Linked DNA regions of Siphonobacter curvatus. The protein of the gene in region 1 interacts with the protein of each later gene in a pairwise test. Links are inferred from orthologs where the notes say so. Each region holds a gene or a part of one and is shown on either strand. Other genes may lie near its edges. The genes, in order: ligA and leuS.

Region 1 (16,252 bases):
TGAAATAGATGGTCTTCCCGTCCGCCGCCAGAAAGGGCGAGCCTTCTTCTTCGGCAGTATTGATGTCCGGACCCAGGTTGCGGGGTGGGGACCACTGCCCATTTTTTTGCAGGAACGAAATGTACAAATCCCGGCTGCCCCGCGAATCACTGCGGTGAATGGCCATGAGCATCGTCCGCTTGTCGGGCGAAAGCGAATATTCGGTGAAGTAGCCATTTTCATCCCGTACTAAATCCAGTTTTTCAATAATAACGGGTTTAGGAAACGACCAGCCCGCCTTGCCTTTGTAGGAAGAGGAAATACCGAACTGCATTTCGCCATTGGGCATATACTGGTTGAGCAGCAGGGCCGTACGGGAATCCGCGGAAATGGAGCAGATGGCGTTGTGATCTTTGTTATTGAGCGGAGCCCCGATGTTCTGAGCCGGTTGCCAGACGCCGTTCAGGTTCTGGGAAAACCAGATATCCTGCCGTTTCATCGCCGGTGCTCCCGGAAAATCAGACATAGGGTCGCCCATATTATCGGGGTGATTCCAACGGGTAAAAAAGAGCGTTTTACCGTCCGGAGCAATGATGGGATTCAGTTCTTTCGCCGCCGAGTTAATGGCTGGCCCCAGATTCTCCTTGACCAGTTTCTGCGGCGAACGGCTGGCGGCTAGTTTGATAACGGGTTGGTAGCTTTCCGCACCCAGCGAAATACCGATGGCATCAATCTGGTTCATGCCCGGTCGGCGGGCGGTGTTTAGTACCACGCGAATTGCGGAGACCCGGTAGGGGGTAAGAGCGGGAAGTTTAATCGACCATATCTTTCCTTCGGTCGCTGGTACGGCTTCCGTATTAGAAAAAATTAATTTTTCAGCCCCTTTTTCGTCGCTGGCCCAAACCTGATGTACGCAGCCCGCTCCGAAGTTTTCAACCACAATCACTTGCCGGATGCGAGTGAGCGTATCGAAAGCCACTTTTACAAACTCCTCGCCCGAATCGGGTTGGGCCGGTTGCCAGGCAGCCTTGCTAGAGCCTGCGTAAGGACCCGTATTGGGTTTGCCCAACACCTGTACCGCACGGTACGCCGGATCATTACTGGCTGTTTCAGAAGAAACCTGTATGACTTTCGAAGCCCAGTAGATACGTTGAGCCTGAAGGCTAAATCCCCAAAAAAATAAAACTACTACTAGCCCAATCGCTCGTTTCATGAATCAAAGACGGTGATAAAAGGAGTAACCCTTCTGCAGAAATTAGGTGGTGGTACGCAGAAAATGGGTTGCTCCGGTACTTCTTAACGCAAAAGCTCAGACCTCTTATCTCTGTTCTTTCGATTTTAGTCGAAAATTAGAAGAAAACCAAAGTGAACGCCCGTGTCAACATCTATTTTTGTCTGGAAGCGGGAAATAAACTTTGTTTTTTTTCGGTACAGCTCTGGCTGTTGCAGTGAAAAGATGGGCCGAATGCCCCCTTTCAAGTTTCAAATAAAATCAAATAACCCCTTATGAGAAAACGCTTCATCAGCACGCTTGGGCTTGGCCTGCTGCTGGGAGGCCGTTTGTGGGCCCAGTCTGGCTATACCGACCAGGCGGCTTTAACCAAACGCCTTCAGCAACTTAACGCCCAGTACAAGAACCTAACTTCCCTGCAATCCATCGGCAAAACATCTACTGGAAAAGACCTCTGGGTACTCAGCGTCGGTCAGGGCGATCGCGGCAAAAAACCGGCGGTCGTGATTGTCGCCAATCTGGAAGGCTGGCACCTGGCCGCTACAGAATTAACTCTGCAAACCGCAGAAAAATTATTGAGCGGAGCATCTTCCGACAGCGTAGCCCGATTGCTTACGAGCAAAACCTTCTACTTTCTCCCTAACCTAAACCCCGATGCGGCGGCTCAGTACTTCGCTAAACTGAAGTATGAGCGTTCGTCTACGGCCCGACCCGTGGACGAAGATCGGGACGGTCGTGTGGATGAAGACGGTCCGGAAGATTTGAACGGCGATGGGCTCATTACCCAAATCCGAATCGAAGATCCGACGGGAACTTACCGCGTAGCCAAAGGCGACCCTCGCGTATTGGTGAAAGCAGACGCTGCCAAGGGCGAACAGGGTCAGTACCTGGTGTATACCGAAGGCATCGATAATGACAAAGACGGGGCATTCAATGAGGACGGCCTGGGTGGGATTCACCTCAATAAAAACTTTACGTTCGAATACGAGCCTTTCAAACCCGGTTCGGGTGATTACCCCGTATCGGAATTGGAAAACCGGGCTTTGATCGACTGGTTGTACGAGAACAAAAACGTGTACGCCATTCTAACATTTGGTCCTGCCAACAATCTGACCGAAGCCTACAAGTTTGATCCGATGAAGGCCAATCAGCGGGTCGTAAAAGGCTGGCAGGCGAAAGATGTGGCCGTCAACGAATACGTGAGCAAGCTGTACACGGCGACTGGACTGAAAGACGCTCCGAGCTTACCGTCTACGAAAGGCGACTTCCCTTCCTGGGCGTATTATCATTTCGGGAAACTGAGTTTCTCAACGCCCGGCTGGTGGATGCCCAAGGATACTGCTCGGGCGGGCAGTCCTCGTCCGGCCGGAGCTACGCCAGTACCCGGTGGACGGCCCGGTATGGGAGCTGGTCGCGGAGCCGCTGCGAGTCCGGCCCTAGGTTCAGAAGAAGACGTAGAACTGCTGAAATGGGCGAAAGCTAATAATATCGAAGCGTTTGTGGAATGGAAGGAAATTAAACACCCTGATTTTCCTGGTAAGAAAGTGGAAGTCGGTGGATTGGTACCTTTCGTCAAATGGAACCCACCCGTAGCTATGCTGACGCCGGCGGCCGAAAAACACGCCAGTTTTCTCTTGAGCGTAGCCAAAGCCATGCCCGAAGTAGAGATCGTGAATGTACAAACGGAAACGCTGTCGCCAGGTCTGAACCGTATTACGGTGGATGTGCACAACAAGGGTTTACTGCCGACGCACTCCGAACTGGGTAACCGGGTGAAATACGAAGACCGTCTGAAAATTGTGGCGACACCCGCCAAAAATCAGAAGCTGGTGTCGGGTCGTACGCATCAGCTGGTCCGCACCGCGATTGCCGGTAACGGCGTCGAGCAACTGACCTGGCTGGTATCGGGTACGGGAACATTCACCATCGAAGCTTCATCGGCACCGGCAGGTTCATCCAAAGTTACTGTTAATCTGAAATAAGGAGGGGCGTTTGCGGCGGTTTGACTAGCGTTTGAGAAGGTTTAAGTTGGTTTCAGGTAGTTTGAAAAAGGGTTTGTTCATGTTTGAAAAGGTAGGATGAAGTAAAAGGAAGTGTGGTATGATCTACGCTTGAATAAGCCTTCAAACCGTATCAAACTAGAAACCCATTTAAACCAAAAACGTACGCAAACTAGAAACGCAGTCAAATCCAGACAAGCACTTCTCCATTCATACGCTATTTCCATGAAGAAAATTTTAACCCTTTCGCTGCTGCTGTCGGGCGTATCGGTGCTGGCTCAGCAGAAAGATCCCATCGGCATTCGGGCTATTGGTACGCCGCCCAATCCGAAAGTACAGGTTGCCTGGAACCGGTACTACGACTACAAAGGTCTCGTTGACATCATGCAACGCATGGTGAAAGCGTACCCGAATCTGGCGAAACTCGAAACCATCGGTAAATCGCAGCAGGGTCGCGACCTGTATGTATTGACGATAACGGACCTGAAGTCTGGCAAAAGCGATACGCAGAAGCCCGCTTTCTGGACGGATGCCAACATTCACTCCAATGAATTACAGGGCTCAGAAATGGCTCTGTACGCGGCTTGGTACCTGACCGAAAACCACGCCAACAATCAGTTTATCAAGGAATTGCTACGGGATAAAACCTTTTATTTCGCTCCGACGATTAACCCCGATGCCCGCGAGGATTTCATCTACAAGCCGAACACGGCCAACACACCCCGCTCGGGTATGACACCGATTGACGATGACGGCGATGGACTGGTCGACGAGGATAATTTCGATGATCTCGACGGCGATGGTGAGATTACGATGATGCGTCGGAAATCTCCCTATGGTCGTTTGAAAGTAAACCCCGAAGATCCCCGGATGCTGATTCCGGCAAAACCCGATGAAGCAGGTGAGTACGAAATGCTCGGGATCGAAGGCCTTGATAACGACGGTGATGGCCTCGTCAACGAAGACCGTCCCGGTAGCTACGATCCGAACCGCGACTGGGCCTGGAACTGGCAGCCCGATTACATTCAGGGTGGAGCTTATAAATATCCGTTTAGTTTGCCCGAGCCGCGAGTGATTATGGAATGGGTGATGAAGCACCCCAACATTGCCGGGGCTCAGAGTTACCACAACTATAGCGGGATGTTTTTACGCGGTCCCGGTGCGGCGGAAGACGACGTACATTACGATCCCGCTGACGTGCAGGTATACGATTACTTGGGCAAAACGGGCGAGAAAATGATCCCAACCTACCAGTACGGAGCCATTCACAAAATTCTGTATACGGTATACGGCGGAGAAATCGACTGGTTTGCTCTGGGTCGTGGAATTTTCATGTTCTCGAATGAATTGTGGACGTCCTATCTGTATTTCAACAAAAAAGGCGAAGCCAATGAACTACGGAACGCTCCCAATACGGAACCGTACGATTTTGACCGATTACTGCTACACGGTGATGCCTTTGTGGACTGGAAACCCTTCAAACACCCGCAGTACGGCGACATTGAAATCGGTGGATTCAAGAAAAATTACATTCGGAACCACCCCGGCTTTATCCTCGAAACGGATGGCCACCGTAATGCGGCTTTCACGATTTTCCACGCCAACCAGATGCCTAAAATCGAGGTGAAGGAAGTCGCGAAGAAAGAGCTGGGCAATGGTCTGACGGAAATTACAGCCACGATTACCAATAGCCGGATTATTCCTACACACTCGTCGTTTGATGTGAAAAACAAAATCAACCTGCCTGATTACATCACTCTCAAAGAGGCTCAGGTGGTCAGTGGTCTGCAAATGACGAATCCCGATGGAAGTGGTTACGGATACGGTTCTAACCCGGCTTTTGAAAGCTACAAAGAGCAGAAACTCAACCCACAAACGCTGGAGGTCGCCAACATTCCGGGAATGGGTTACGTTCGCCTTCGCTGGATTGTGAAAGGAAACCCGGCGAACTGGAATATCGAAGTCAACAGCCAGAAAGGTGGCCTGACGACGGCTTCGGGCAGTTTTACGAAGAAGTAGTAGGGATGGTTTGAGGGAAGTTTCAGGTTTGAGTAGTTTGAAAGGGTTTGAGGTTTAAATTCCCGATTCATGGAGTGTGAACCTTCCCCGACTCAAACTTTAAACGAATCAAACCTTTCTCAAACCTGATACTTTACAAAAGACGCTGTTCCTTCGGGAATAGCGTCTTTTTTTACGCCAGTTTCTTTGGTATGTGGTTTGACGTATGATCGGGTTTGATTAGTCTAAAGTTGGCAGGTTCCTGTCGATGCATGTTCCCCGCATTGCATACGGGGCTAATGGTATTGAACCCATGGAACGCTTTTCAAACTTCAAACCTAATCAAACCTCAAGCCCAACTCCCGAAACAATTTCCTTCCCACACCTCTTTATATGAGGGAATTGAACTACCCCTTTCCCATGGATACACTGACCCATATTACCATCGGAGCTTGTGTGGGCGAAGCGATTTTAACCAAAAAAATAGGTAAGAAGGCTCTACTCTGGGGAGCAATTGCTCAAAACCTGCCCGATATCGATTCGGTAACGAGTCTCTGGTTATCACCCGCTGAAAACCTGCTGGTACACCGGGGAATCACCCACTCGCTGGTTGTTGCGTTTCTGTTACCGGCTTTGCTGGCGGGGCTGATTCGAAGGTTTTATCCGCAAGTCTCTTTCCTTCGCCTGTACGGATTTGGGGTACTTCAACTACTGCTGCATGATCTGCTGGATTTGTGCAATTCCTACGGAACGGGTATTCTCGAACCCTTTAGTTCGCAACGATTGACATTCAATCTTTTATACGTAATTGATCCCCTGTTTACGCTTTCACTGGTAGTGGCGAGTATAGCCCTCTGGCAATTACGGCCGGAAGCCGCCAGTCGTCGGGTATGGTTGCTGGCAGGACTGATTCCCTGCGGTTTGTACACGCTGTGGACGATTGAGCACAAGCGACGCATCAACGAAGAAATCGAAGCCTCTCTGACAGCTCAGCATTTGCCGTACAGCGATTATTTCACCACGCCTACGCCTTTCAATGGCTTACTCTGGTACGCCGTGGCAAAAAGTGGTGCGGACTATCAACTGGGATATCGTTCCGTATGGGATCGGGGGCAAACGGCTTTTCATTACGTACCGAAAGGAGAAGAATTACTGACCCATGAAAATGCACAAGTCCAGAATTTGAAATATTTTTCACGGGGGTTTTATACCGTGAGCCGTAAGGAATCGGTCCTGCAATTCAACGTTCTGCGGTTTGGACAGATTCGGGGCTGGGAAAATCCAGACGCCGAATTCGCCTTTCATTTTTACCTGACACCCGGTTACGACAATCGGCTGGTCATGCAGCGGGGCCGCTTTACGGGCTGGACCTGGAAGAGCGTTCAGCAAATGTTCCGCCGGATCAAGGGCGAAACGGGTAACCTTGAGAAGTATTAAGTATGACCTTACTGGAAGAAATTGACTGGCTGCTCATTGGCGAATTAATCTACGGTTTGATCGTAGCTGCCACTTGTGTACGCATCATTTATGACACCCGGACCAGTACGAAAACGCTGGCGTATCTGCTCTTAACGGTTTTTCTGCCCGTTGTCGGCATGATTCTATACTTCTCGGTAGGACTGAACTATCGGACCCGTAGTCTGTACAGTAAGAAACTTTTCGACGATGATCAACTCCTCAAGAAGCTCTACGCTCAGATAACCCGGGTTACCCGTAATAACCTCGAAACGGACCATGAGGCCGTGCAGCAGTACCGCGAACTGGCGTATTTACTTCTCAACGATAACATCAGTCCGTTAACGGCTAACAATGACATCAAAGTCCTTCGCAACGGTGAAGAAACATTTCCTGAAATTCTGAAAGCCTTGCGGGCAGCCAGGCATCACATTCACATCGAGTACTACATTTTTGAGGATGATACCATTGGAAATGCGATCAAGGACGTGCTGATCGAAAAAGCCCGACAGGGTGTACAGGTTCGATTTATTTATGATGATTTTGGTAGCCGCTCCATTCGCCGCACATTGGTACCGGAACTGCGGGCGGCGGGCGTGGAGGCGTATCCCTTTTACCGTATTATATTCATCGCTCTAGCCAACCGACTGAATTACCGCAATCACCGGAAAATTATTGTGATTGACGGGAGTACGGCTTTTACCGGGGGAATTAATATCTCGGATCGGTATCAAAACCCCAATTCAAATAAGCTGTACTGGCGAGATACGCATCTGCGAATCGACGGACCGGGGACGTACTATTTACAGTATATTTTTCTCTGCGACTGGAATTTTTGTGCCGGACAATCGCTCATGCCCGAACCCGAGTTTTTCTGTGAACCCGAAGCGTCACAGACGAACGCTCTGGTACAGATTGCTTCCAGCGGTCCCGATTCCGTTCAGCCCAGTATTCTCTTTTCGCTGTTACAGGCGATTAATCTGGCCCGAAACGAAATCCTGATTACGACGCCTTATTTCATACCGGGAGACAGTCTGCTGGATGCCCTGATTGTGGCGGCTTTGAGTGGTGTAAAAATCAAATTACTCGTACCGGGCATTTCGGATTCCTGGCTGGTCAATACGGCCGCTCAGTCGTATTACGAGGATTTGCTGCGGGTAGGCGTGGAAATTTACCGGTACCAGAAGGGCTTCGTTCACGCCAAGACCCTCGTGGCCGATGGCTTACTGTCTTCGATCGGAACGGCCAATATGGATTTTCGAAGTTTCGAACTCAATTTCGAAGTGAACGCCTTTCTCTACGACGCTCAGGTGTCCGAATACCTGCGTAATATCTTTTACGAAGACATACAGGACGCTGAACGGCTCGATCCTAGTCAGTGGCTACAGCGACCAGTCTGGAAGAAAATGCTGGAAAAAGTAGCCCGCATGATTTCACCTTTACTGTAGGATAAGGGCTAAGTGTGGAGTGATCCATACTGATTTAGAAAGCTTAAGGATTCACTGACAGTTGCTCATTATTTTGCGGCAGTTTGGCTTTATACCGGGGCAACTTGGTAGCGATAAAAATACCGAGAGCCACCAGCGACCCTGAAATCATGAATACATACTGAATGGAGTAGTGTTCAGATAGCATTTCCGACGTATTCCGGCTGATGTAATACTGGTAGATAAATTGCTGAATCATCCCGCTAAAAGCGATGCCGATAGAGCCACTGAGTTGCTGAATGAGCGTATACACCGAAGAGGCGGGCGTCACCTGATTGGGGAGTACAGCATTCATGGCGGTAGCGGTCAGCGGCGTAATCAAGAGACCCAGTCCAATTCCCCGAATCATCATGGAGAGAAGTACATACCACACCATGGGCTCATTGATTTGCGAGAACAGGAACATGGAAAGAGCCACCAGTCCCAGCCCCGCCATGACAAAACGTTTGGGGCCGTACTTATCCGAGAGATTCCCCGCGAGTGGCGTAAAAATCGCCATCATGATGGAGTTGGGCAGAATCATCAGTCCGGATTCCAGTTCAGAAAATTTCAGATAACCCTGGAGTAAGAACGGTAACAGAAATAAGCCACCGAACAGAGCGATAGAGCGAAGTACCGTAATCAGCACGCAGTACACGTACGTCGGTCGCTCAAAAATGCTAAGATCAAATAAGGCTCCGGGCCGATGATAGCTGCGTTTGATAAATACGCCCAGGGCTACTAAGGAAAGCACTAGAGGCAACCATACCTGCAAAGACCCGAATCCTTGGCTGGAAAACTGGGCAATGGCAAACTGAAACAGCAGAATAAATAGCGTAAACAGAGCAAAACCACTCAGATCGAAATGAATGCTGGTATCCCGACTACGGTCTAGAAACTTCAGTGACCGCATAGCCAGTGCAATAGCCAGGATGCCAATGGGCAGGTTAATGTAGAAGATGGAAGTCCAGCCGAAATATTCCGTCAGCAAACCACCCAGCGTAGGCCCGATCGCCGGACCCGTAATGCCTCCCAGCGACCACCATCCCATGACTTTACCGCGTTCGTTAGCTGGAAACACGGTTGTCAAAATTGCCATGGCTGTGGGAGAGAGCGACCCCCCGCCGAAGGCCTGAAAGGCTCGGGCCGTAATGAGTTCGGGCAGGGTAGTGGAAAGGGCACAGCCCAGCGAACCTAAGATAAACAGCAGTAAGCTTCCCAGATAGAGTTTATAAAAACCAATCCGCAATCGCAGCCAGTTTGTCAGGGGCATGAAAATACAAAAGCCCAGCATGTAAATGGTAATGACCCATTCAATCTCATCGACGTTTACCCCAAACTCCCGACTCATGGTGGGTAAGGAGACATTCACAATACTGCTGTCAATGCCTGCCATCAGTGTTCCCAGCATTAAAGGGATAATCAGGGAAATAGTATTCTTCATAAATCGCTATACATTCATCCGGTAGTCGAAGCTAAATCCGAAAAAATCCTTCCACAGTCAACTATTAAGCCTCAACTACAAACCAAATATGAAAAGCTTTTCTATTTTTGTAACACATCGTCCCTGATTTGAAACCTTCCCTGTGAACGTAACTACGCAATCTTCCTGGCGAAGCCTGTACCGGCTGACGGTCGCGAGATTTTTTCTCGGCCTGTTTACGGTAATGCTCGTCAATGGCGTAGTGTTCCGGCACGGGCACCGACTGGCCGATGGACGGATTATTTCTCACGCTCACCCCTTCCGATCGAAGACGAAAGGGCCCATTCAGCCCAACTCCCACACGTCACTGGAGTTGCTGTTACTGGATGCGGTGTCCAATCCCGTACTGGATCTGCCGAGTGTTGAATCGATTGATTTTCAGACTTGGGAAATTGAATTAAGTCCGGTTTTTACGCTTTTCTACCAAGGAATTACGCCGATTGGTGAATTCCTCTATTACTCCCTCCGAGGTCCACCCGCGGCCTAGTGTAACTCATTTTCGAAATGGTTGGCTATTCAGGCCTAACGTAGAGGTGTACCGGCTCCGCAGGAGATCGTATGTCTTTGCACGTCAGTTTAGTCCAAGATTTCTCCTTTCTTTCTTTTTGTATCCTAGCAGGTAGCATCGCGTGCAGTTCCCATGCCTTGGGGTGTGCGTAGGCCTGTATGGTCCATTTTTCCCGCAAAAACACTCGATGAAAAATATTTTCTTCTTCTTCTGCTTTCTGCTTTCAGGAAGCCTGTTTGCTCAGAATACCCTTTCCGGTAAAGTGATTCACCGGGAAGATAACGAAACCGTCGTGGGTGCGACGGTATACATTCCGGAATTACGCGTGGGAGCCACTTCCGACGTAAACGGTGCCTACAAAATCTCTAATCTGCCCAAGGGCACGTTTACGGTGCAGGTTAGCTACGTATCCCACCGGACGGTGATTGAAAAAGTGACCGTGGATGGTGCAACGACTAAGGATTTTGTGATGGAAAACGCCGCTCAGTCGCTCGAAGAAGTGATTGTTTCGGGATCATCCACGAAAACAGTAATCAAGGAAAGCCCCATTCCGATTGCAGCCATTACGCAGTTGCGGTTATTACAGCAGTCTTCGACCAACCTGATCGATGCCGTGGCTAAACTACCCGGCATGTCGCAGGTATCGACTGGAGCGGGGCTGAGTAAGCCCATCATTCGGGGGTTGGGCTTCAACCGGGTAATTACCATGCACGACGGCGTACGGCAGGAGGATAACCAGTGGGGTGAAGAGCACAGCATCCAGATTGATGAGTATTCGATTGATCGTTACGAAATCATCCGAGGAGCCGGTTCACTAATGTACGGTTCCGATGGGTTAGGAGGCGTAATGTCCGTATTGTCGCCGCGTCCGATCGAGGAAGGCAAAATGGTGGGTCGAATCCTGAGTAACTATCAGACGAATAATAATCTCTACGGAATCTCGGCTCAGATCGCGGGCAACAAAAACGGATTTGTCTGGCTGGCTCAGGCTTCAACAAAGTCCACCAAGAATTACCGCAATGCGTACGACGATCGCGTGTTCGCCTCCAATTTTACCGAGCCAATCAATTTCAACGGCTATTTTGGTTTAAATAAAAAGTGGGGTTATTCCCGCATTCACTTCCTGCGGACGTTCCAGAAATACAACATCATCAATGGTACCCGCGATGCGTCGGGGCGCTTTACAACGGCGAGCGTTAATGGGATCGGCGAAGTAGTAGACCGACCGGTTACGAATGACGAACTCAACAGTCGCAATTTCATTCCGTACAACTCGCAAAAGCTCATTAACGAAAAACTTTCCTGGAATAACCTGGTCAATTTCGCCAATGGCTCATCAGCTACGGCGGTCGTGAGTATGGCCCGAAACCGCCGTAGCGAGTACGGAGATGTGACCCGTCCTTGGGAGTCGCAACTGGACTTGTACCTGTACACCAATTACTACGATGTGCGGTACAACTTCGCGGCCAAGAATAACTGGGAGGTGAACGTCGGTACCAACGGGATGTTCCAGCGATTGGACAATCAGGGTTTTCAGGTACTGTATCCGAACTACAACCTCTTCGACAACGGTGTATTCCTGTTCGCCAAGAAGAGCTACGATCGGCTGAAGCTTTCCGGCGGGGTGCGGTATGACATTCGCTTACTCGACATTGGCAAACTATACATTGATCCGGACGGTAATTTCCAGGTAACGCCGCAGGGTGCGGGCAGTGAGCGTTTTGCGGGCTTTGATAAAAACTACCAGAACGTATCGGCCAGTCTAGGTGGCGTGTATAACCTGACCGAAAAATTAGCCGTACGGGTGAATGGTTCGCGGGGTTTTCGGGCACCTACTGTACCCGAGCTTTCGTCAAACGGCATTCACGCCGGGACCTTCCGCTATGAAATCGGTAAGCTCGACGCCGTGCCGGAAGTGGCCTATCAGGGCGATTTAGGATTGACGTACGAAGACAAAAACTGGTACGTGGATCTGAGCGTCTTCCAGAACTCGATTCAAAACTACACGTACTCCGAACGGGTACAGAAACCCAACGGTCAAGATACGCTGTACAATGGCAACGTTCCCATTTACCGCTACGCTCAGGGCAATGCCCGGCTTCGGGGTATGGAAGGTACGGTAACGTTCAATCCGCAGGCGGCTCGCTGGTTTAGTATTACGCAGAGTTACTCAGCGGTATTCGGGGACAATCTCTCGGCCCGCGAAGAGGAAGCTAAATATTTGCCGTTCATGCCCGCTCCCCGCTGGATTTCGCAGGTAAAACTGACGAAAGATCGGTACCGGGATTTTCTACGGAATCTGTACCTGACCGTGGATCTGGAAGTAACGCAGAAACAGAATCGCTTTCTGGCTGCTTACGGTACGGAAACCGCGACACCGGGGTACCAACTCGTGAATATCGGATTGGGTACGGACATCGTAACGAAAAACAAACGAACGCTGGCATCCTTCTACTTCTCGGCTAATAACGTTTTTGATGTAGCGTATCAGTCACACCAAAGTCGTTTGAAATACCTGGAAGTCAATCCACGAACGGGTCGAGCTGGGGTATTCAATATGGGCCGGAATTTGAGCTTTAAGTTGATTATTCCGTTTGAAGTGAAGATTTAGAAGGAATATTAAGCACAAAGAAGGACGGGCATTCGCTCGTCCTTCTTTGCGTTTGAGGGGGTTGGGCTAAAACCTAACCATTAGAGAATGGGTCGAACCTACGGTTCTTCGGCATTCGCTGTAGTTGCGAGGAAGAGCCGTAGTGTCAGTTTGTTTCGTTCAACCCTTTTGATTGAAGCCGTTTTCTTTTGAATTAATTACAACGCCGCGTCCTTCTTCAAATCAGCAATCACTACTTCCGGGCTTTCCGCGGAAAAAACAAAGTTTCCGGCGACGAGTACATCTGCCCCGTGTTCTACCAGCTTTCGGGCATTCCCCGCATTCACCCCGCCGTCTACTTCAATGAGTAACTGCGGGTTAAGCGTATAGCGTAATTCCGACAGACGGTTGATTTTCTCGTACGTCCGTTGGATAAATTTCTGTCCACCAAAACCCGGATTCACGGACATAATCAGTACTAGGTCCAGCTCTTCCAGAATATCCTCCAGCAGGAAAACGGGCGTATGCGGATTAAGAGCCACGCCCGCCTGACAACCCGCATCTTTAATCTGCTGAATGGTACGGTGCAGGTGCGTACAGGCTTCATAATGAACCGTAATGCGATCGGCTCCGGCTTTTTGAAAGGTCTCGATGTATCGTTCGGGCTGCGTAATCATCAGATGCACGTCGAGGGGTTTCTGGGCGTAGCGTTTGACGGCTTCGACCACTGGAAAACCAAAAGAAATATTGGGGACAAAGACCCCATCCATGACGTCCACGTGAATCCAGTCGGCTTCGGAGCGGTTGAGCATTTCGATTTCACGTTGCAGGTTCGCAAAATCAGAGGCAAGTATCGAAGGAGCGATTAAAGGCGTTTTCATGGAGCAAAGGTAAATTTTTCTGTATGCGAAAGTTTTAGACCTTTGTATAAAATCAGTTTCCAGTGGGCAAAGACTGCGTTTAGGGTAGATAAAACCGTCACGCGTCGCACTGAAAACGGTCCCTTAGTAACCGTACGCATGACTCCTCAGCAACGAATTGACGAACTAACCGAACGTCTTCAGTATTTAAATAACCGATATTATCAGGACGCCGTTTCTGAAGTATCTGATTTTGAGTTCGACGCCCTTTTGCGGGAGTTGACGCAGCTCGAATTAGAGTACCCGCAATTCAAGCACAAAGGCTCGCCCACGCAGAACGTCGGGGGTACCGTTTCCAAAGAATTTGCAACCGTATTCCATCGGTATCCGATGCTGTCGTTGTCGAATACGTACAACGAACAGGAAATTCTGGACTGGGAGGAACGCATTCGTAAAATCATTCCTGAGGAAGACGTTGAATTCATTTGCGAACAGAAATTCGATGGTATTTCCCTGTCCATCCGCTACGAAAACGGGCTGCTGACCACGGGTGTCACCCGGGGGGACGGAACGCGGGGGGATGACATTACCAATAACGTGCGAACCCTGCGAACTCTGCCGCACCACATCGAAGCCGAAGATTTGCCGCCAATTTTTGAAGTACGTGGCGAAGGCTTCATGCCGTTGCTTTCGTTCAATAAGCTCAATCAGGAACGTGTGGACATTGGCGAAGAACCGCTGATGAATCCCCGTAATGCCGCTGCTGGAACGTTCAAATTACAGGATTCCGCGGAAGTGGCCCGTCGCCGACTGGATTGTTACCTGTATACGTTCCTGGCCGATACAGAAATTTTCAGCACGCACGAAGAGAGCTTACTGGCCCTGCAACGCTGGGGATTTAACGTGTCGCAAACCTGGCGAAAATGCTCCTCGATTCAGGAAGTACTGGCTTACATCAACGAATGGGAAACCAAGCGTTTCGATCTGCCTTTAAATACCGATGGGATTGTCATTAAAGTCAATTCCTTCGCTCAGCAACGGGAATTGGGGTATACGTCCAAGTCGCCGCGTTGGGCCATTGCTTATAAGTTCAAAGCTCAGTCGGTAGAAACGACCCTACGATCCATCAGCTATCAGGTGGGACGCACGGGGGCCGTTACGCCCGTGGCTAATCTCTCGCCCGTGCTGCTGGCCGGTACCATCGTAAAGCGGGCCAGTCTGCATAATGCCAATGAAATCGAACGGTTGGGGCTGCGTTTAGGCGATCACGTATACGTGGAAAAGGGAGGCGAAATCATTCCCAAAATTACGGGGGTCAACTTGGAGAAACGGCCCCTGATTTCGGAGGTTATTCACTACCCGACCACCTGTCCGGCCTGTGGCTCGACCCTGATTCAGCGGGAGGGCGAAGTAGCCCGTTTGTGCCCGAATGAAAAAGGCTGCCCACCGCAAATTCGGGCTCGTCTGGAGCATTTTATCCAACGAAAAGCCATGAATATGGATAGTCTGGGCGAAGGGAAAATAGAATTATTATACGAAAAAGGACTGGTACGAACCGCCGCCGATTTTTATGCGTTGACGTACGAGCAACTCTTCGGGCTGGAAAAAACGATCACCGATCCTGATACGGGCAAAAGCAAGAAAATTGGTTTCCGGGAAAAAACGACGCAGGCTATTCTGAAAGCTATCGACGATTCTAAAACCGTGCCTTTCGAACGCGTATTGTTTGCCCTGGGCATCCGCTATGTGGGCGAAACGGTGGCTCAAAAGCTGGCCCGGTATTTCAAAACCATCGAGGCCCTTGAGAAAGCCAGTGCCGAAGAATTGGTAAACGTCCCCGAAATTGGCGGACGTATCGCTCAAAGTGTCGTAGAATTTTTCCAGGAAGAAGATAACCGTATTTTTGTAGAACGGCTGAAAGCGGCGGGTTTACAGATGAGCGTAGGTCAGGAAGCGATTGTCGAACAATTGAGCGATAAACTGGCCGGAAAGACGTTTCTGTACACCGGAACGTTCGAGAATTTCGAGCGGGAAGCCCTCGAACACCTCATTGAAGCCCACAGCGGTAAATTGCTCAGTGGCGTATCGGGTAAATTAAATTACCTCATCGTGGGGGAAAAACCCGGAGCTTCCAAGGTCGAAAAAGCCAAGAAGCTCAACGTAACGATGATTAGCGAAGAAGAATTTTTGAAATTAATAGTTTAGTTGATCGGGGACGGATACATAGGCAGACCTGACCCCATTACCATCCAGTATGAAAAAATTTCACGGCGTTGGAGTCGCCCTAGTTACTCCCTTTCACGAAGACGGCTCCATCGACTGGACGGGTCTGGAACGTATGCTGCAACACGTCACCGACGGGGGCGTTGATTACCTGGTGATCCAGGGAACTACCGGCGAGTCAGCCACGATGACCCAAGCCGAAAAAGTGGAGGTACTTCAGTTTGTCAAGGAAAAAAATGCGGGCAAACTTCCCATCGTCTACGGAATCGGGGGTAACGTCACTTCCAAGGTTGTTGAAGAAATTGCTAAAACGGATCTGACGGGCGTTGATGCCATTCTGTCGGTTTGTCCGTACTACAATAAGCCCGGTAAACGGGGCGTCATTGCTCACTACACGGCGGTGGCCGATGCTTCTCCCGTTCCCGTAATCATGTACAACATCCCCGGTCGTACGGGCAT
Region 2 (16,619 bases), 890 kb from region 1 along the record:
TTAACCAACTAACAAAAAAGCTCGTCCGTATAACACGGACGAGCTTTTTTGTTAACGATCATAGGTTCATTACTTCATACCTACTAACTCCTTATTTTTCAAAAACTTCTGAATCGTAGCTTTGATTTCGGCCTTGTTCGCGGCTGTCGCTTTCGGAGCTTTCAGGTATGCCGCCGAAAGGTCATCCAGCGACTGGTTAAGGCTCTTACCGTCGACTTTCTTTTCCAGTTGAATGCCTTTTTTCTGGGCAATCAGGTCCCCCCAGACATTCCGAACATCCACCCAGAACGTCCGGTGTTTCGTCCACCAGTCTTTCGCTGAGTTACAAGCCGCTTCTTTGACGCGGTGGTAATCATTAATGCCTTTTTCGTAGGCAATGATTTTCTCGCCGTCGGGGGTACGTAGGACTTTGGCATTGTCCTGATCGTGCAGGTAACCGTAGTCAGTGATAACGATGCGATTGCCGCGACGCATCACGTTGTAATCGTTGCGAGTGGTGTACTCGCGGCGGGGCAGGGGAGCGTCGGTGGTATTGTCCCAGACATGGCGGCCATCGGCGTGAAACCAGGTGGCGGAGCCTTCGTAGCGGGGACTATCGTCTACTTCAAAAACCTGTTGCGTCCACTGGCCCTTGGCCTGAGGGGCGGTTAGAGCTTTGTATTTCCACTCCGCGTCCTGTTCGTACGCCAACAGATCAGTATTCTGGAATTTCCAGTCTTCCCGCCAGTGTTTAATGATGGTGCTATCGTTGATAACCAGCAGATGCATCAGTACTAATTTATTGGGCGTTTCTTCATCCACGAACACGTATTCCAACGCACCCATTTCTTTTCGGTCCTTGAATTTGTATTCGCGGTTGGGAGAGAACGTTTCAGCGTATTTAAAAGTGATGGCGTGACAGCCGCACTGACCTTTGATCGCCTGAATGTCAGCTGATTTTTGAGCAAAGGCAGTACTAAGCAGGCTGCCCAAGGTTAGGGTAAAGATAAAGCGTTTCATTCGAATACAGGTTTCGATTTTTGCTGGTTCGTAAATTGGTAATCAGGGGTTTTAAGCCACTTCCAAGATTCAATCGTCAGCAGGATACTCATCAGCAGGACGAAGGTTAACAATAAGAGTTGCGAAGGGTCTCCTTCCTTCAGTTCACCGATGACGTGGCTCAGATGAGCCAGCGTAAAGAGAATGCTAAGGAAGAAGTTTACCCTCCGCCACTCGATAGATTGAAGATAGAGCAGAGCAACCGCCCAGATGAGCGGAAATAATTCAAAGATGAATCGGATGATAACCAATGACGTGGGTTTTTGTCCATTGGCCCCTTCGCGAACGATGTTGATGCCGTAGAATAAATCGCCTACGTGAAAATTGAAGTGCAGGATCATGCACACGGTGGTTAACACCCAGAAGAGCAGAATACGGAAGCGGGAAATACTCATGGGAATCAGTTAGTCAAGTGAACTGGTATACAGAATTTTATGAGCTTCCACAATCAGATTCACTTCCTGCATCATATTAATTAGTTCTTCCAGCTCCGATTCAGCGAGCAGAATATTCAGATTCAATACCGGCGACCGCATGATAATTTCTTTGCCGTGCGAGGTGGAAAAGTAGCTCATGTTGCACCGCTCCTGGAGCATTTCCAGAAAATACTGGAAATCTTCGGCGTTGAAAATCAGTAAGATATTATTGAAAGCCAAGTTGTACGTCTGACAACCTTCGCAGTAGCCGATGTAGCCATTTTCCTGTTGCGTGAGGGTACGGAAACAATGAGATTGGTGCATGAGTACCGGAGTTAAATCGGAGTAAAAAATAAAACTTAATCGGCCAGGAAAGGCGTTTTGATGTCCCGAAGTTTACAGTTCACGCCGGTACGCTTCAAAGCTTCTATAATCCGCTCGGGAGCAATCCATTCACTAAATACCTCCAGCGACTGCGTCAGAAAGTCAATGCTAAATCGGGTGATACCCAGTTGACCCAGACTTTCTTTCACCGCTTGAATTCCCAAGGGAGAATTCAAATTCGTTTGAAAACAGATTCTTTTCATAAGCTGAATCAATGAAATGATTAATGAGGTAGTTGAGTTAATATTTATTTAGACTAATTATAATTAATGCAAAGGTGCATGATGAAATCATGCCATACAAGTGATCAGGAAAAATTGTTGAAAAGTTTTCAAATTGGGCTTGCTCCGATGTAAAATCGTCAGGGAATGATCGGGGCGGAGATGGTTTCGCGTTAGTGACGCGAGATTAAACGAAGGGCCTTCACTTATGAACAACATTCGCCCCGATCTGACCACAAGGGTTACAAATCGGGGCGAAGCTAAAAATCAAAAATGTAAAGAAAGTTTGCTGTATCCTAGGAAAGCGATGACAAGGCAATGAACAGATCTACTTTGCCAAAACGCTCAATGGCTTGTTGAGCATACGCTGAGGGACCTGATTCACTGGAACCTATGGTATAACCCAGATCATCCCCACTGCCAACGCCCAGTCGATGCATGGCTTCTTGCAAAGCTTCTTTGTCTTCGTCTACCAATAATACTTTGGCTCCTTCATTGCGGAGAATTTCGGCCAGCGTAGTGGCTGCACTTTGAGTGCCATTCGTAATGACGGCTACCTGATTTTCTAAACGTTTCATGCGGATATGGATTGGTTGTTGGTCTATTAAGAAAGCGGAATATGACGAACAGTAATCTAGTTGGACTTATCAATTTCAGTCTTAATCACCTTTTTCATTTCCCGTAAACCTACTTCAGGAACAGCCAGCCATTTCAAACTGGCTACCATTCCTTCAATGTTGGTATGATTGGTATGACGAGCCTTCCAGGCCTTCCAGGTTTTTATAAACTCGACATCACCCTCTTCAAAGTGCCCCCGTTGAACGATTTTTTTTAGTGTATTATAGCTGTCATTACCCTGGATATTACCGCCTTTTTTCCAGACGTCCGGGTGATGCTGGCGGATGTCCTCCGCGTAGTCTAACAGTTTTTTTAGTGACTCCGTCACTTTGGGCAAGGGTGTAGCCATATTCAGTAGGGTTGGTTACGGAATCCCTTAAAAAAGCTGTACCTCGTGAATTAACTCTTTTTAACACCTGAATACAAGACTGTTTTAAACGTAGCTTACGTAATTAGATCAGAGAAGAAACGCCAGAAGCCATGAAAAAACTATTGATTATAACGTTAGTCGCCCTGGGCAGTATATTGACTGGGTGTTCCTCACGCGTTTACTCCGATGGGTACGGAGGTTACGGACCTAGTTACGGCGGGTACTACGGACCCGCTTATGGCTACCGTCCCTATTATGCTCGGCCCCGGGTTTACGTAACACCTCCGCCGCGGGTATACCGCCAGCGGCATTATAACAATCGGAGAAACGATATCTATCGCCGGAATAATTCGTATCGAAGAAATGATTCATTCCGAAACCATAATTCATTCCGGGCAAAGCCTAATCCTGGAAACCGGGGTGGTGGACCCCGTTCCAGAGGACCGAGGTAATCAAAAAAGCGGCAGAGAAAACTCTCTGCCGCTTTTTGCATAAACCCAATCAAACTTTTAATTCGCTCTTAAACTGTAGCAGCTTCCTGCGAAGCCGCTACTTTGGCTAAAGCCTGCTGAAAATCTTCAATCAGATCGTCAATATTTTCCAGACCTACCGCAACCCGTACGAGACCATCGGTAATGCCTACTTCGGCCCGTTCTTCTTTACTTAATTTGGAATGCGTTGTACTCGCGGGGTGGGTCAGAATAGTACGTGTATCACCTAAGTTCGGAGAGATCGAAGCAATTTCGAGGTGCTGCGTCAACGCATTAACCGCCTTAAACCCGCCTTTTACTTCCAGTGTCAGGATCGCCCCGCCGTATTTCATCTGCTGTTTCGCCAGTTCGTACTGCGGATGACTTTCCAGGAAGGGATAATGCACCGCTTGTAAAGCCGCATTGCCTTCCAGGGTTCGAGCGAGCGTAAGAGCGTTTTCACTATGAGCCCGCATGCGGACAAACAGCGTTTCCAGACTCTTCGACAGTACCCAGGCATTGAACGGCGATAAAGCCGGACCCGTATGACGGGCGAAGAAACGAATAGGCTCGATCAGGTCTTTCCGGCCGACCAGAATACCCCCCAGCACGCGACCCTGGCCATCCATATATTTCGTAGCCGAGTGCATCACCAGATCGGCCCCGAGTTCAATCGGATTCTGAATAACGGGCGTGGCGAAACAGTTGTCAACGGCCAGTACGACCTGATGACGTTTCGCAATGGCTGATAAGGCCCGTAAATCGGTCAGCTCTAAACCAGGATTTGATGGACTTTCACAGAAATAAAATTTCGTATTTTCCTGCGTAGCCGCTTCCCATTGCGAGAGGTCGTGGCCCTCAACAAACGTAGTCGTTACGCCCCATTTCGGCATAATCTTGTTTAGAATCTGAATGGCGGAACCAAATAAAGCTTTCGAAGCAACTACGTGATCACCCGCCTGAAGGCTTCCAGCAAACGTGGCGAAAATGGCCGCCATACCGGAAGCAAAAGCGATCCCTTCTTCGCCGCCTTCCAGTAAACAAACCTTACGGATAAACTCGTCCACGTTGGGGTTGGAGTACCGGGAATACACGTTGCCCGCAATCTCATCGGCAAACATGGCCCGACCCATTTCGGCGTCGTCGAAGGTAAAACTGGACGTTAAGTATAAGGGAACCGAGTGCTCGCGGTTGTGTGAACGTTCCGCCTGAGCCCGGATTGCTAGTGTTTCTTTCGATGCCATAATCAATCAGTGCTATTAAATTTCTGTCTGCAAAGTTCGGTAATTAGTAAATATGTTATGATTTTAGGCTTATAATTAGAAAACAAATCTAGTAAATGCTGCTTTGGTAAAAGAAAGACTCTATTTATGGATGATTTTTGCCTTCTAACTAGAAAAATAATCTATGGATCAACTCGACCCCATTGACCGACGGATTCTGTCGCTCTTACAAACCAATGCCTTCATTTCCAATAAAGAGCTGGCTCAGGAAGTAGGGCTTTCGCTGACGCCCGTGCACGAACGGGTCAAACGCCTGGAACGTGAAGGCTACTTAAAAGGATATGTCGCTTTGGTTGATCGTCGCAAAATAGGACGCAGCCTGATTGCCTTCTGCCAGGTCTCATTGAAGGAACATACCCAGGCCTTTATTCAGGAATTTGAGGCAAAAATTGGTAGTCTGCCAGAAGTGATGGAGTGTTACAACATCGCCGGGCCATATGACTATTTATTGAAAGTGATCGTGAAAGATATGGACGATTACCGCCGCTTCGTAGTCGAACAACTCGCGGCCCTGGCCCACATTGGCGGTCCGCAAAGCGTATTCGTAATGGCTGAAATCAAGGTTACTACGGCCTTACCCGTTGACTAGCTATATTATGGAATTGTTAAGAATGTAATCCGCAAAATCACGATTTGATCACATCATGTACTTTTGCGGGATTTTAATTCTTTTCCGTGACTAAGCTACGCGTATCTTTCAAGTTTTGGGCCTGTCTGTTGCTGGGCACCACGGCCTATGCCCAAACCTCTTTAACGCCCGCCGCTCCTTGGGGAAGCTGGTTTATTGGTACCCTTATACTACCCGGTGGAGATAAAAAATGGGGCGGTTTTGCCGAAGTACAGGCTCGTAGTAATGGTGTCTTCCGTCAGTTTTTTTACAATGAAATGAAGGGTGGGGTTACCTACGACATCAATAAAAATTTTACGGTAGGAATGGCCGGTGGAAGGTACGCTACCTACGATTTTCAGGATCTGTCGGCGGGTCCGTTGAATACGGAAGGTCGGATGTGGGAACAGCTGATTATCAATCAGTACCTAGATCGCTTGCGTTTTGAGCACCGTTACCGCGTGGAACAACGCTGGTTTACGTTTCGGGATGGTACGCATCCGTATCGCAATCGAATTCGCTATCGATTGAACATGTTCATTCCGCTCAACAACAAGAGTATAAAGGATAAGACCTACTTCATTTCCATATTTGATGAGATTTTCCTAAACCCCAAAGGCCCTACGTTTGAGCGGAATCGTCTTTTTGCGGGAATTGGTTACCAGTTCAATAAACACTGGACTGCCCAGATCGGCTGGGTGAATCAGACCAATTATAGTCCGGCGAGTTTCGACAAGGGGATCTTTACGCCCATTGCCCATTCCGGAAAAAACAACATATTCATTTCTTGGACGTACCGTCTGAATAGTCTGGGGTCCGCCGAAAAGTTACCCTCTTCGGTCGATTAATCCATGGGCATTATACATCAAAAGCCTGATCACACGATCAGGCTTTTGATGTATATAAAGTTTTGGTTAAGCAAGAAAGACGTTTAATGATCGCCAAATCGCTTTTCCCCCGCCGGAATCCGTACGGCCAGTTTGTTTTGCTTGGGCGGCAGCGGGCAGGTGGCGTAAGGCGTAAAAGCACAGGGTGGGTTGATAGCCTGATTGAAATCCAGCACCGTCGTACCATCGGCACTCGGCTGGTCGGCGTATAAGAAGCGGCCTGCTCCGTAGGTGTCCTTTTTGTTTGTTTCGTCTCCAAATACAACAAAAAGTTTCTCTTCACCCGTAGCGTCGAGCCGGTAGGTTTTTCCTTCGAGTTCGAAAACTAGTGTACCCGCCAGCGGCTGATCGGAAGTTTGCCCCAGAATATTGGTAATGGCTACGGTTTTGGGCGTACTGGGTTTTTCCAGACGAGCCGTAACCCGGTACTTTTCGTTGACGGCGAAGCGTTCGATGCCATGGAAGTTTTTCAACTGTTCGCTTTCCAAGTCACGCAAACGAATGCCGTATTGGTCGCCGCGTTTGATCACCACCCATTTTAGCGACTCATGCTGTACGGTATTAGGCTTGGTATCAGCAGTAAAAATGATCTGCGTACCCGTAGCCTTTTGTCCATCTATTGTCACCACGGCATCGGAGGTTGGCGTAAACTGTACGACTCCGTTCTTCAGTTGAAACGTACCTAGATGGGCAGTTCCTCCGGGAAAAACCACTTTGTTGTCAGCAGCACTGCCTACCGTATTTTCTCCTTCTTTGAGCCAGAATAAACCCGCTAGATTAAGCCAGCCATCTTCGCGTTTCAACGAAGCGACGCGTTTTTGATGCCATTCTTCTAATCGGGTCTTATAAGCCGGATCGTCGGAAATCGGGCGGAATGAAGCCAGTAACAGACTCGAAGCCGCAAAAAGAATAGAACGATAAGTCATGATTATAGAACCATTGTAGTACGAAAGAACATGGCAAATATATAAATATTAATTTAATCTATATATTAAGTAGAGTAAAAATATTATTTTAATTGAAATGCACACTGAAGGTGCTTGAGATAAAAAGATTGGACTGCAGTTAATGTATCTAATGAAATGGGTCATTAGATACATTAAGGATTTGGCCATTTATAGGTATTTGCCAGGCCTAGAGCACGGAGTACCTTTGGTTAATTCAAAGCCAAAACCAATCTTCGTGATGAGAAAAAATCTACTAATCCTAGGACTTATACTTTTTAGGTTCGTATCAGCCTACGCACAAGACCCTTTTATTTTACTACGCAGTACTAATAAAGAAAACGAGGCCAATCAGAAAGCTATCAAATTGCCAGCTGATACGGTAAAAAATATAAAGCCGTATGACTCATATCAAAAAAAACAGGAACCTGTTTTTGTATTCAATCTAATAAGTCGTGATTCTTTATTGAAGCGTCTAGATGCACTTAATTCGCAGAAGCCAATAAATATTCCAGTAAAAAGTACTAATAAAGAAATTATTTTATTGGATTCGCTTAAGAAAAGAGAAAGGGAAATAGAAATTTTAGAAGGTAAATTACAAATTGAAAAAAGTTTACAAAAAATAAAATCGGATTTATATAGAGATTTGACAATTAGTTACCCAAAAGTGATAAAATTTAAGAATACATTGATTGTGTTGCCTGATAGAATAGAATTAGTAAACGCTAAGATTGAAAATGCTACAGTAGCTGTAGATACATGGTTAGCTAAATTAGACAGAGTGACTAGTTTATTTGATACTACTTATACAGTGGATATGAAGAAGATAGTCATCGAATCAGTCGCTGATAATTATGCTAAACTTCAAGCAATTAATAGAGGATTTGAAGCCCTTAAAAAGGGCCTGGACAATGTAGAAAGCTTTACTGCCAGTACGGAGTATATAGAGGCTGTAATCCTAGATTCCACAAAGTACTCTCCCCAAATAGTAGAGTTAATAGAAAAAATTGATACAAAAGATACAATGCTCAGGAACCGGCTTGCTGCTTATAACAAAACCTATGCGGAGGCTGAGAAAAAGTATATTGTTTATGACAAAAAATTAAATGATATAGTTATCAGATTCAATAAATTAAACCTGTTCAAAGATAGTCTTCAGAGGAAGGTTGATACGTTACTATATACAATGTACAATAAGAAAAAGATTATCGATGAAGAAACTCAGGTTGGTGCATTGCCTTCTTTAATTTCTCCCCTTGGAGATATGAGACAGCTTAATTTAAACATGAATTTACTTGCTTCATTTTCTAAAAGAGTAAGTACTTCGAATTATGTAGCCGTTGAAGGTAGGCTTTTTACTACGAACATTACTTCACTAGGTCAGGACAATCTGAAAAACTTTTTCTTGCCTGAAGTTAGTCCTTTTGGATTTCAGTTGAAAGGTACTTATGGAAGCCAGTATCAGTACAATCATAAATTAAGACCTACTGAAAAAAAGCATTTGAATTACGGCATCACGGGTCAGCTTAATTTTCTAACTAAGAAATTCGCATTGGCAGACACAACCAATGGGTTAAGTAATAACTTCACTAATTTCTTTATTCACGCAAAGGGTGGAGCCGAAGTAGTAATTGTTGACAGGACTTTAGGAATATACGCTAATACAAACTGGATTACTGCTATAGATAACATATCAGCGTTCGAGGCAAACTTTGTAGGAAAAGAAAAAAGCTATTGGTTCTGGGAAGTAGGGTTAAGAGGTTTGTTTGGTTCAAAGCAGGTAAGAAACGGGCTAAGCTTATCTATTGATCTTTCCTTTATTATTCCTCAACAAAAAGGTAGAGAGTTTATTAACACGGTTGATAATATTTATCCTGTATTCAGATTTGGTGTCTTAAAAAGTTTAGGATCGATTTATGAACAATAAAAAGCAGAAAGAGGATGGGACATCCCATCGTCTTTCTGCTTTTTAGGTCTTCCGTTTCTTTTTCCGAGCCGAAGGAAAGAGTACGTTATTCAAAATCAGCCGATAACCCGGTGAGTTGGGGTGTAAGTTCAAATCGGTAGGAGTCCGATGAAAACCGCGTTGACCTTCCGGGTCGTGACCGCTATAAAAGGTAAACTGACCCCGGCCTAGCTCGCCGTATAGGTAGCGGTACGTAGATTTGCTTTGACCTAAGACGAGTACGCTGGGTTTGACCGTAGCTTTATTGAACGCACTCGTCTGTCCGAAAAATTCACGGATGGTAGTTTCGTGATTCTGAACGAGCATGGCTGGGATCACGTCCCACTTAGCCGAAAAATCGAACAGGGAAAAATACGTATCATCCCCCCAGCCGTACCCCGAAGAAGCGTTGATATTGGAAAAGGACATGCCCGGGTAATCTTCGTCGGAAAGCTCCAGTTCGAAATTATCGAAGGCAATGGTCTTACTGAAATCCAGTTTTCCTTGAGCCTGCGGGTCTACGCCGTCACCGTCGAATACGGAGGGGACAATGTCGAGTCCTTCGGCGGCCAGAGCCACGTCCAGTGATTCGGTACCCGAGCACATGGCAAAGAGATAACCCCCACCGGCACAAAATTCCTTGATGTTTCGGGCAACTTCCAGCTTCAGTTGCGAGACTTTCGCAAAGTGGTACTTCTCCGCAATTTTCTTCTGAGCCAGCATATCGTCTGCACTCATACGGCGGCGATTCCGACCAAACTGGCCCGTAAAATCTTCGTGGTGGAGGTGTAGCCAGTCGTAGAGGTGTAGGTCACCCCGCAGGATTTCCTCGTCATACACGACTTCGTAGGGAATCTCGGCGTAGTTAAGCACCAGCAATACGGCATCGGTATCCTCGAAGGTCGCTTTACTTACTTTGATGGGGCTATACACGACAATACGGGCGGCTTTGTATAGCTTCACCACGTCCATATTCGCGTTCGGATTCGTAATTGACTGGAGTAGGGTAGTCACCGCCGCGTCGGAAATGACTTCGTACGAAACGCCGCGAAGTTTACATTCTAGATCCAGTTCCTTCGAATATTGCATCAGAAAACTACCACCCCGATAATTGAGCAGCCAGTCTATCTCCCGATCGGCTTTTAACTCGCGGTACGCCAGCCCGTACGCTTTGAGATGATTGGTCTGCTGGGCATCCATGGGAATCAGCAGCGAGTTGGCCCAGCTAGTGGTACATGCCAGTAGCCCTAAAAAACAGATAATCCCGAATGTCCTCATGTTCGTAGTGATTTACCATACCGAAAGCAAAGAGTAACTGGAAGAGTATCTGTAAGTTATAGAATCCTTTTAGTCTTTCCTATGCATTCGCGACGCAGGCCCGGAAAATCACGATGGCCCATATATACAGGAAGAACTTACAGAGGTTAGGTAGGGTTAGAGAAAGGAGTTGCTGAGTGAATGAATGGAGGTCGGAGTATCGCTTGCTAATGTTAAGTTGATGGTTGTTAGGAGGTCATAATTTTCTTTCTGGACAATAGACACTTGAATCCCGCCTGGCTGCGGAACGAAACGTGAAGTCTAAAGGGATGGCGGATCTGCCATTGCCTATGAACGCTTAAAAAAGCGACAAGGACCTTTACCATTCCCTCATTACTTTTGGTCTTTGAAAAGACTGAAGTTGTTTTTTATTCAGTTTTGCCGAGCTTCTTACACTGCATTATGGAATCCAATACGCCTTTACAACTGGCAGCCGAGTTCATCCATTTTACCAATAAAAACATCTTTCTGACCGGAAAAGCCGGTACCGGAAAGACTACCTTTTTACACGGATTAAAGAAAACCCTGCAAAAGCGAATGGCCATTGTCGCTCCTACGGGAGTAGCGGCCATCAATGCCGGGGGCGTTACGATTCACTCGTTTTTTCAGCTACCCTTTGGTCCGTACGTGCCCGACGGCTCCACGCAGCGGCAGTTTCGTTTCGGCAAGGAAAAAATCAACCTTATCAAAAGTCTGGATTTGCTGGTTATTGATGAAATCAGTATGGTGCGGGCCGATACGCTCGACGGGATCGATGATGTCCTGCGGCGGTATAAGAATCGGGACTTACCCTTCGGCGGCGTACAGTTGTTAATGATTGGCGATTTGCACCAGCTTTCACCGGTGATTAAAGACGAAGAATGGGCCTTACTGAAACCCTATTATAACTCGGTTTATTTTTTCAGTAGCCGGGCTTTGCAGGAAAGTAATCCCGTCCGGATTGAACTAACGCACATTTACCGGCAGTCGGATACCTTTTTCATCGATTTACTGAATCAGATTCGGGAAAATCAGTTGAGTACGGAAACCTTGCAGGCCCTCAATCAGCGGCATATTCCGGATTTTAAACCGAAGGAAGACGAAGGATATATTACGCTGACTACGCATAACGATACAGCTCTGAAGATCAATAAAGTAAAGCTAGATGAGCTAAAGGGCAAGAGCTATACGTTTGAAGCCACGATCAAGGATGAATTCCCGACGTATGCCTATCCCACCGAACCAGAACTGACGCTGAAAATCAATGCCCAGGTAATGTTCGTTAAAAACGATGCTTCACGGGACAAGCTGTTTTATAACGGGAAAATCGGTCGAATTACCCGCATCGAAGACGAAACCATTTACGTCAAGTGCAAGGAAGATTACGCCGAAATTCCGGTACAGCCCGTAGAATGGCAAAACGTGAAATACGTTCTGAATGCGGAAACGAAAGAAATTGAAGAGCAGGTAATTGGGAGTTTCACCCAGATGCCGCTAAAACTAGCCTGGGCCATTACGATTCACAAAAGTCAGGGCCTGACCTTCGAGAAAGCCATTATCGACGCCAATCTTTCCTTCGCCCACGGACAGGTGTACGTAGCCTTGAGTCGCTGTAAAAGTTTTGAAGGCATGGTGCTGCGAAACCCACTTTCCCTAAACAGCGTCAAAACGGACGGACTCGTATCAGCCTATAATCGAGCCGCCAGCCAGCAGATTCCCGACGAGAAACAATTGAGGGAAGCCAAAATTGCCTTTCAGCAAACGATTTTAGTGGAATTGTTCGACTTCTCGGAAATTCGCTCGACCCGTCAGTACCTGAGTCGATTGCTGGATACGCATCAAACGGTAATCAATCCCGCCATTCGTCAGGCCCTGCAACGGATCCGAACCGCTTCCGAAGAGGCGATTGATAGTGTTTCCGGAAAATTTCAGCAGCAATTGTCGCAGTATTTTCAGCAGGAGGGTTTGCCGGAAGAACAGGAGGCTTTGATGAGTCGCGTACAAAAAGGCTGTCAGTACTTTCTGGAGAAATTTGAGAACATTTTTGACGCCGAGACGCTGGACGTGGAAACGGACAACCAGCTGGTGAAAAAGTCAGTAGGGCAGGCTCTGGAAAACTACCAGCGACTCGTGACTATCAAGCGGGCAACGTTACAGGCTGGCATGAAAGGCTTTACAACCAGCGACTACCTGCGAGCGAAAGCCAATGCGGACATTGACTTCAAGGTGCGAACCAAAGCGGCCGCGGCCAGTAGTAAATCGAGCCCTAGAGCGAGTAAAGACATGGCTCACCCCGAGTTATACTATGCTTTGAAAACCTGGCGGGATAGTCAGGCCACGGAACGCGACGTGCCGGTATACATCATTTTGCCCCAAAAATCACTCGTTGAATTAGTGGAGGTGCTGCCTACTACGCTGGCCGAACTAGAAACGGTGAAAGGGATTGGTAAGGCAAAAGTCAAAGAATTTGGGTCGGAAATCATTGAGATCATTCAAGAGTACTGCGAAGAAAATCAGCTAGAAAAAGAAGTCATTGAGATTCCGCTGAAGAAAGAAAAGGTAGACACCAAACGCGTCAGCTTCGAGCTGTTTCAGGACGGGAAAACACTGGAAGAAATTGCCGAGGAACGTGGTCTAAATGTCGGCACTATTGAAGGACACCTGCTGCATTACGTGGGTGGGGGCGAGCTGGATGTATACGATCTCTATCCGAAAGTTCAGTTGATGCCGATTATTGAGTACTTACGGGAACATCCCCAGCAGTCGTTAGGTGAAGCAAAACTGACCTTGGGCGAAGCCGTCTCGTACAGCGAAATCAAGGCCGCTTTAAAGTACTTGGAATCACTTAATAGTTGAGTTTCGTTAGTTTGGAAGCGGAAGGTGTGAAGTCTTCCTTACCTTCTGCTCAAATTTCCGTACTTTTGCGGCTTGAAACCGGTTTCAGCCTATCAATCTGAAAACCGTAAACTGAACACTGAACCAATGGAGTACGCTTTTCGCGATATTGAGAAGAAATGGCAGGAATTTTGGGAAACAAACCAGACCTACCGCGTCGAAAACCAGTCTGAATTACCCAAGTACTATGTGCTGGATATGTTTCCGTACCCCTCCGGAGCGGGTCTGCACGTAGGACACCCGCTGGGCTACATCGCCAGCGATATTTTCAGTCGGTACAAACGTATGAAGGGATTCAACGTTTTGCACCCGATGGGTTTCGACAGTTTTGGTCTGCCTGCCGAACAGTACGCCATTCAGACGGGACAACACCCGGCCATTACGACCGAACAAAACATTACCCGATATATTGAACAATTGAAGAACATCGGTTTCAGCTTCGACTGGAGCCGGGAAATTCGCACGTCCAATGCCGATTACTACAAGTGGACGCAGTGGATTTTTATGCAATTGTTCAACCACTATTACGACAAAGACGCTGACAAAGCTCTGCCCGTTACGACGCTTACGGAAACCTTCGCCCAAAAGGGGTCGAAAGGCGTAAATGCCGTTTGCGACGAAGACGCACCCGTATTTACAGCAGAAGAATGGCAGGCGAAAAGCGAACAGGAGCAGTACGAAATTACGCTGAAGTATCGTCTGACGTATCTGGCCGATGCGGTGGTAAACTGGTGCCCGGGTTTGGGTACCGTTCTGGCCAACGATGAGGTGAAGGACGGCGTATCCGAACGTGGCGGTTTTCCGGTTGAAAAGAAACTGATGCGTCAGTGGATGATGCGGATTACGGCCTACGCCGACCGTTTACTGAATGGTCTGGATACGATCGACTGGTCGGAATCCATCAAGGAACAGCAACGCAACTGGATTGGCCGTTCGCAGGGTGCCAGCGTGAAGTTTCAGGTGGAGGGTCAGGAACAGACAATTGAAGTGTTTACGACGCGGGTGGATACCATCTATGGCGTGAGCTTCATGGTAATCGCTCCCGAACACGAACTGGTGCCTTCGCTGACGACGCCCGAGCAGAAAGAAGCCGTGGATGCGTACGTAGATGCGACCAAACGCCGCTCGGAGCTGGATCGGATGATGGAAGTGAAGAAAGTATCCGGCGTCTTTACGGGTAGCTACGTCATCAATCCATTCAACGAAGCGAAAGTCCCTATCTATCTGGCTGATTATGTACTGGCCGGTTACGGAACGGGTGCTGTCATGGGCGTACCTTCCGGCGATCAGCGGGACTGGAACTTTGCTACGCACTTCGGTTTGCCCATCGTACCGATTCTGGATGCTCAGAAAGACATCGATCAGCAGGCGGATGCCACCAAAGAAGGTCAGTACATCAATTCCGGCATCATCAACGGAATGACGTATAAGGAAGCGACTCAAACGCTGACCAACTGGCTGGAAGAACGTGGTTTGGGCAAAGGAAAAGTCAACTATCGGATGCGGGATGCCGTGTTTAGTCGCCAGCGGTACTGGGGCGAACCCGTACCGGTGTACTTCAAAAATGGCTTACCCTATCTGATCGACGAAAGCGATCTGCCGCTGGAATTACCCGCCGTTGACAAATACCTGCCGACCGAAACGGGCGAACCTCCGTTGGGTCGGGCTACCGACTGGAAGTACAAAGGCGAGTATGAGTACGAGCTGAGTACGATGCCGGGTTGGGCGGGTTCGTCGTGGTATTGGTTCCGATACATGGATCCAAAAAACGAGAACGAACTGGCCTCGAAAGAAGCCATTGACTACTGGCAGAACATTGATCTGTACGTAGGAGGATCGGAACACGCGACGGGTCACCTGCTATACTCACGTTTCTGGAATAAATTCCTGAAAGACATCGGCATTGCTCCCGAAGAAGAGTTTGCCAAAAAACTGGTCAACCAGGGGATGATTCAGGGGCGTTCGAACTTTATATACCGGGTGAAAGAATCACAGCCAGTAACGTTCGTGAGCTTTGAATTGAAAGACAAATACGACGTCACCCCGCTACACGTGGACGTGAACATCGTAGAACAGGACGTACTGGACGTAGAAAAATTCAGGGCTTCGCGTACGGACGTTCCCGAAGATGCCCTGTTTATCATGGACGGCGATAAGTTTGTTTGCGGCTGGGAAGTGGAGAAAATGTCCAAGTCCAAATTCAACGTCGTGAACCCTGATGATGTGGTAGAAAGATACGGAGCCGATACCTTACGCTTGTACGAAATGTTCCTTGGGCCACTGACGGATTCAAAACCCTGGAATACTAATGGAATCAGCGGAACGTTCAACTTCCTGCGGAAACTCTGGCGGTTGTTCTATGAAGATCAGACGGGTAAATACCTGGTCACGGATCAGCAACCCACGCCCGAAGAACTGAAAGCTCTGCATAAGGCAATCAAGAAAGTAGGGGAGGACATTGAAGTACTGTCCTTCAACACGTCCGTACCGGCGTTTATGGTACTGGCTAACGAGTTGACTACGCTGAAATGTAATAAGAAGACCATTCTGAGTGATTTTGTTCGGATTCTGGCTCCCTTTGCTCCGCACATTTGCGAAGAATTATGGGTAGCCTTAGGGAACGAACCCGGCACCGTAACGAAGCAGCCATTCCCCGTATTCAACCCGGCGTATCTGGTCGAAAACTCCTTCGATTATCCGATCCAGATCAACGGAAAAGTACGGGCCACGCTAACCTTTGCCGCTGACGCTCAGCCGAAAGACATTGAAGCAGAAGTACTAGCCAATGAAACAGTATTGAAGTGGCTGGAAGGCAAAACCCCTAAGAAAGTGGTGGTGGTACCGAAGCGGATTGTCAACGTGGTAATTTAGTACGGTATCCTGTACCGTCCTGAAATCCGGGAAATTTTAGTTTAGCATATAAGAGTAAGTGTAAAGCCGGGTCGTCTCTTTACTAGCAAGAGGCCGACCCGGCTTTAGTGTTTAGTTGAAATGTTTAATGGTTAGGCAGAAAGGCCCCGGTGTTACCGGGGTTTTTTGTTGGGGGAGTTTAGGGTTTCGAGCGGTGGCCGCTGGGGTTTTCCATTTTCTGTTTTCCGTTTTCCGTTTTCCGTTTTCCGTTTTCCGTTTTCCGTTTTCCGTTTTCCGTTTTCCGTTTTCCGTTTTCCGTTTTCCGTTTTGATAGGATAAAACCCGGTAAAGGTAGCGGGACGCGTTGTCCGTAGTATTTACTACGGACTTTTAAG

What was found.
Region 2: the proteins of ligA (region 1) and leuS interact in binary tests that used the Escherichia coli proteins (3 or more experiments, as listed by UniProt). The link is inferred for Siphonobacter curvatus from one-to-one orthologs.

What each region holds. Positions count from the first base shown.
Region 1 is NZ_PTRA01000001.1:2,449,005-2,465,256, reverse strand. Bases 13,256-16,252 are described here. They hold ligA (NAD-dependent DNA ligase LigA), read left to right. Parts: upstream 13,256-13,729; coding sequence 13,730-15,775; downstream 15,776-16,252. Other genes in these bases: dapA (4-hydroxy-tetrahydrodipicolinate synthase), read left to right, coding at 15,825-16,252; rpe (ribulose-phosphate 3-epimerase), read right to left, coding at 13,256-13,591. Outside these bases: C5O19_RS10260 (OmpA family protein), read right to left, coding at 1-1,192; C5O19_RS10255 (M14 family metallopeptidase), read left to right, coding at 1,486-3,192; C5O19_RS10250 (M14 family metallopeptidase), read left to right, coding at 3,436-5,229; C5O19_RS10245 (metal-dependent hydrolase), read left to right, coding at 5,629-6,645; cls (cardiolipin synthase), read left to right, coding at 6,648-8,111; C5O19_RS10235 (MDR family MFS transporter), read right to left, coding at 8,155-9,573; C5O19_RS10230 (hypothetical protein), read left to right, coding at 9,716-10,099; C5O19_RS10225 (TonB-dependent receptor), read left to right, coding at 10,308-12,731; more of rpe, read right to left, coding at 12,929-13,255. UniProt on the Escherichia coli protein: DNA ligase that catalyzes the formation of phosphodiester linkages between 5'-phosphoryl and 3'-hydroxyl groups in double-stranded DNA using NAD as a coenzyme and as the energy source for the reaction.
Region 2 is NZ_PTRA01000001.1:1,544,834-1,561,452, forward strand. Bases 13,082-16,445 are described here. They hold leuS (leucine--tRNA ligase), read left to right. Parts: upstream 13,082-13,461; coding sequence 13,462-16,245; downstream 16,246-16,445. Other genes in these bases: C5O19_RS06300 (helix-turn-helix domain-containing protein), read left to right, coding at 13,082-13,335. In the rest of the region: C5O19_RS06230 (glycoside hydrolase family 130 protein), read left to right, coding at 1-12; C5O19_RS06235 (DUF6607 family protein), read right to left, coding at 70-999; C5O19_RS06240 (hypothetical protein), read right to left, coding at 996-1,433; C5O19_RS06245 (DUF6686 family protein), read right to left, coding at 1,443-1,778; C5O19_RS06250 (heavy-metal-associated domain-containing protein), read right to left, coding at 1,814-2,041; C5O19_RS06255 (SDR family oxidoreductase), read right to left, coding at 2,356-2,637; C5O19_RS06260 (hypothetical protein), read right to left, coding at 2,694-3,026; C5O19_RS06265 (hypothetical protein), read left to right, coding at 3,158-3,499; C5O19_RS06270 (O-succinylhomoserine sulfhydrylase), read right to left, coding at 3,568-4,761; C5O19_RS06275 (Lrp/AsnC family transcriptional regulator), read left to right, coding at 4,925-5,389; C5O19_RS06280 (DUF2490 domain-containing protein), read left to right, coding at 5,476-6,255; C5O19_RS06285 (DUF1684 domain-containing protein), read right to left, coding at 6,339-7,220; C5O19_RS06290 (hypothetical protein), read left to right, coding at 7,480-9,165; C5O19_RS06295 (asparagine synthetase B), read right to left, coding at 9,208-10,461; more of C5O19_RS06300, read left to right, coding at 10,903-13,081.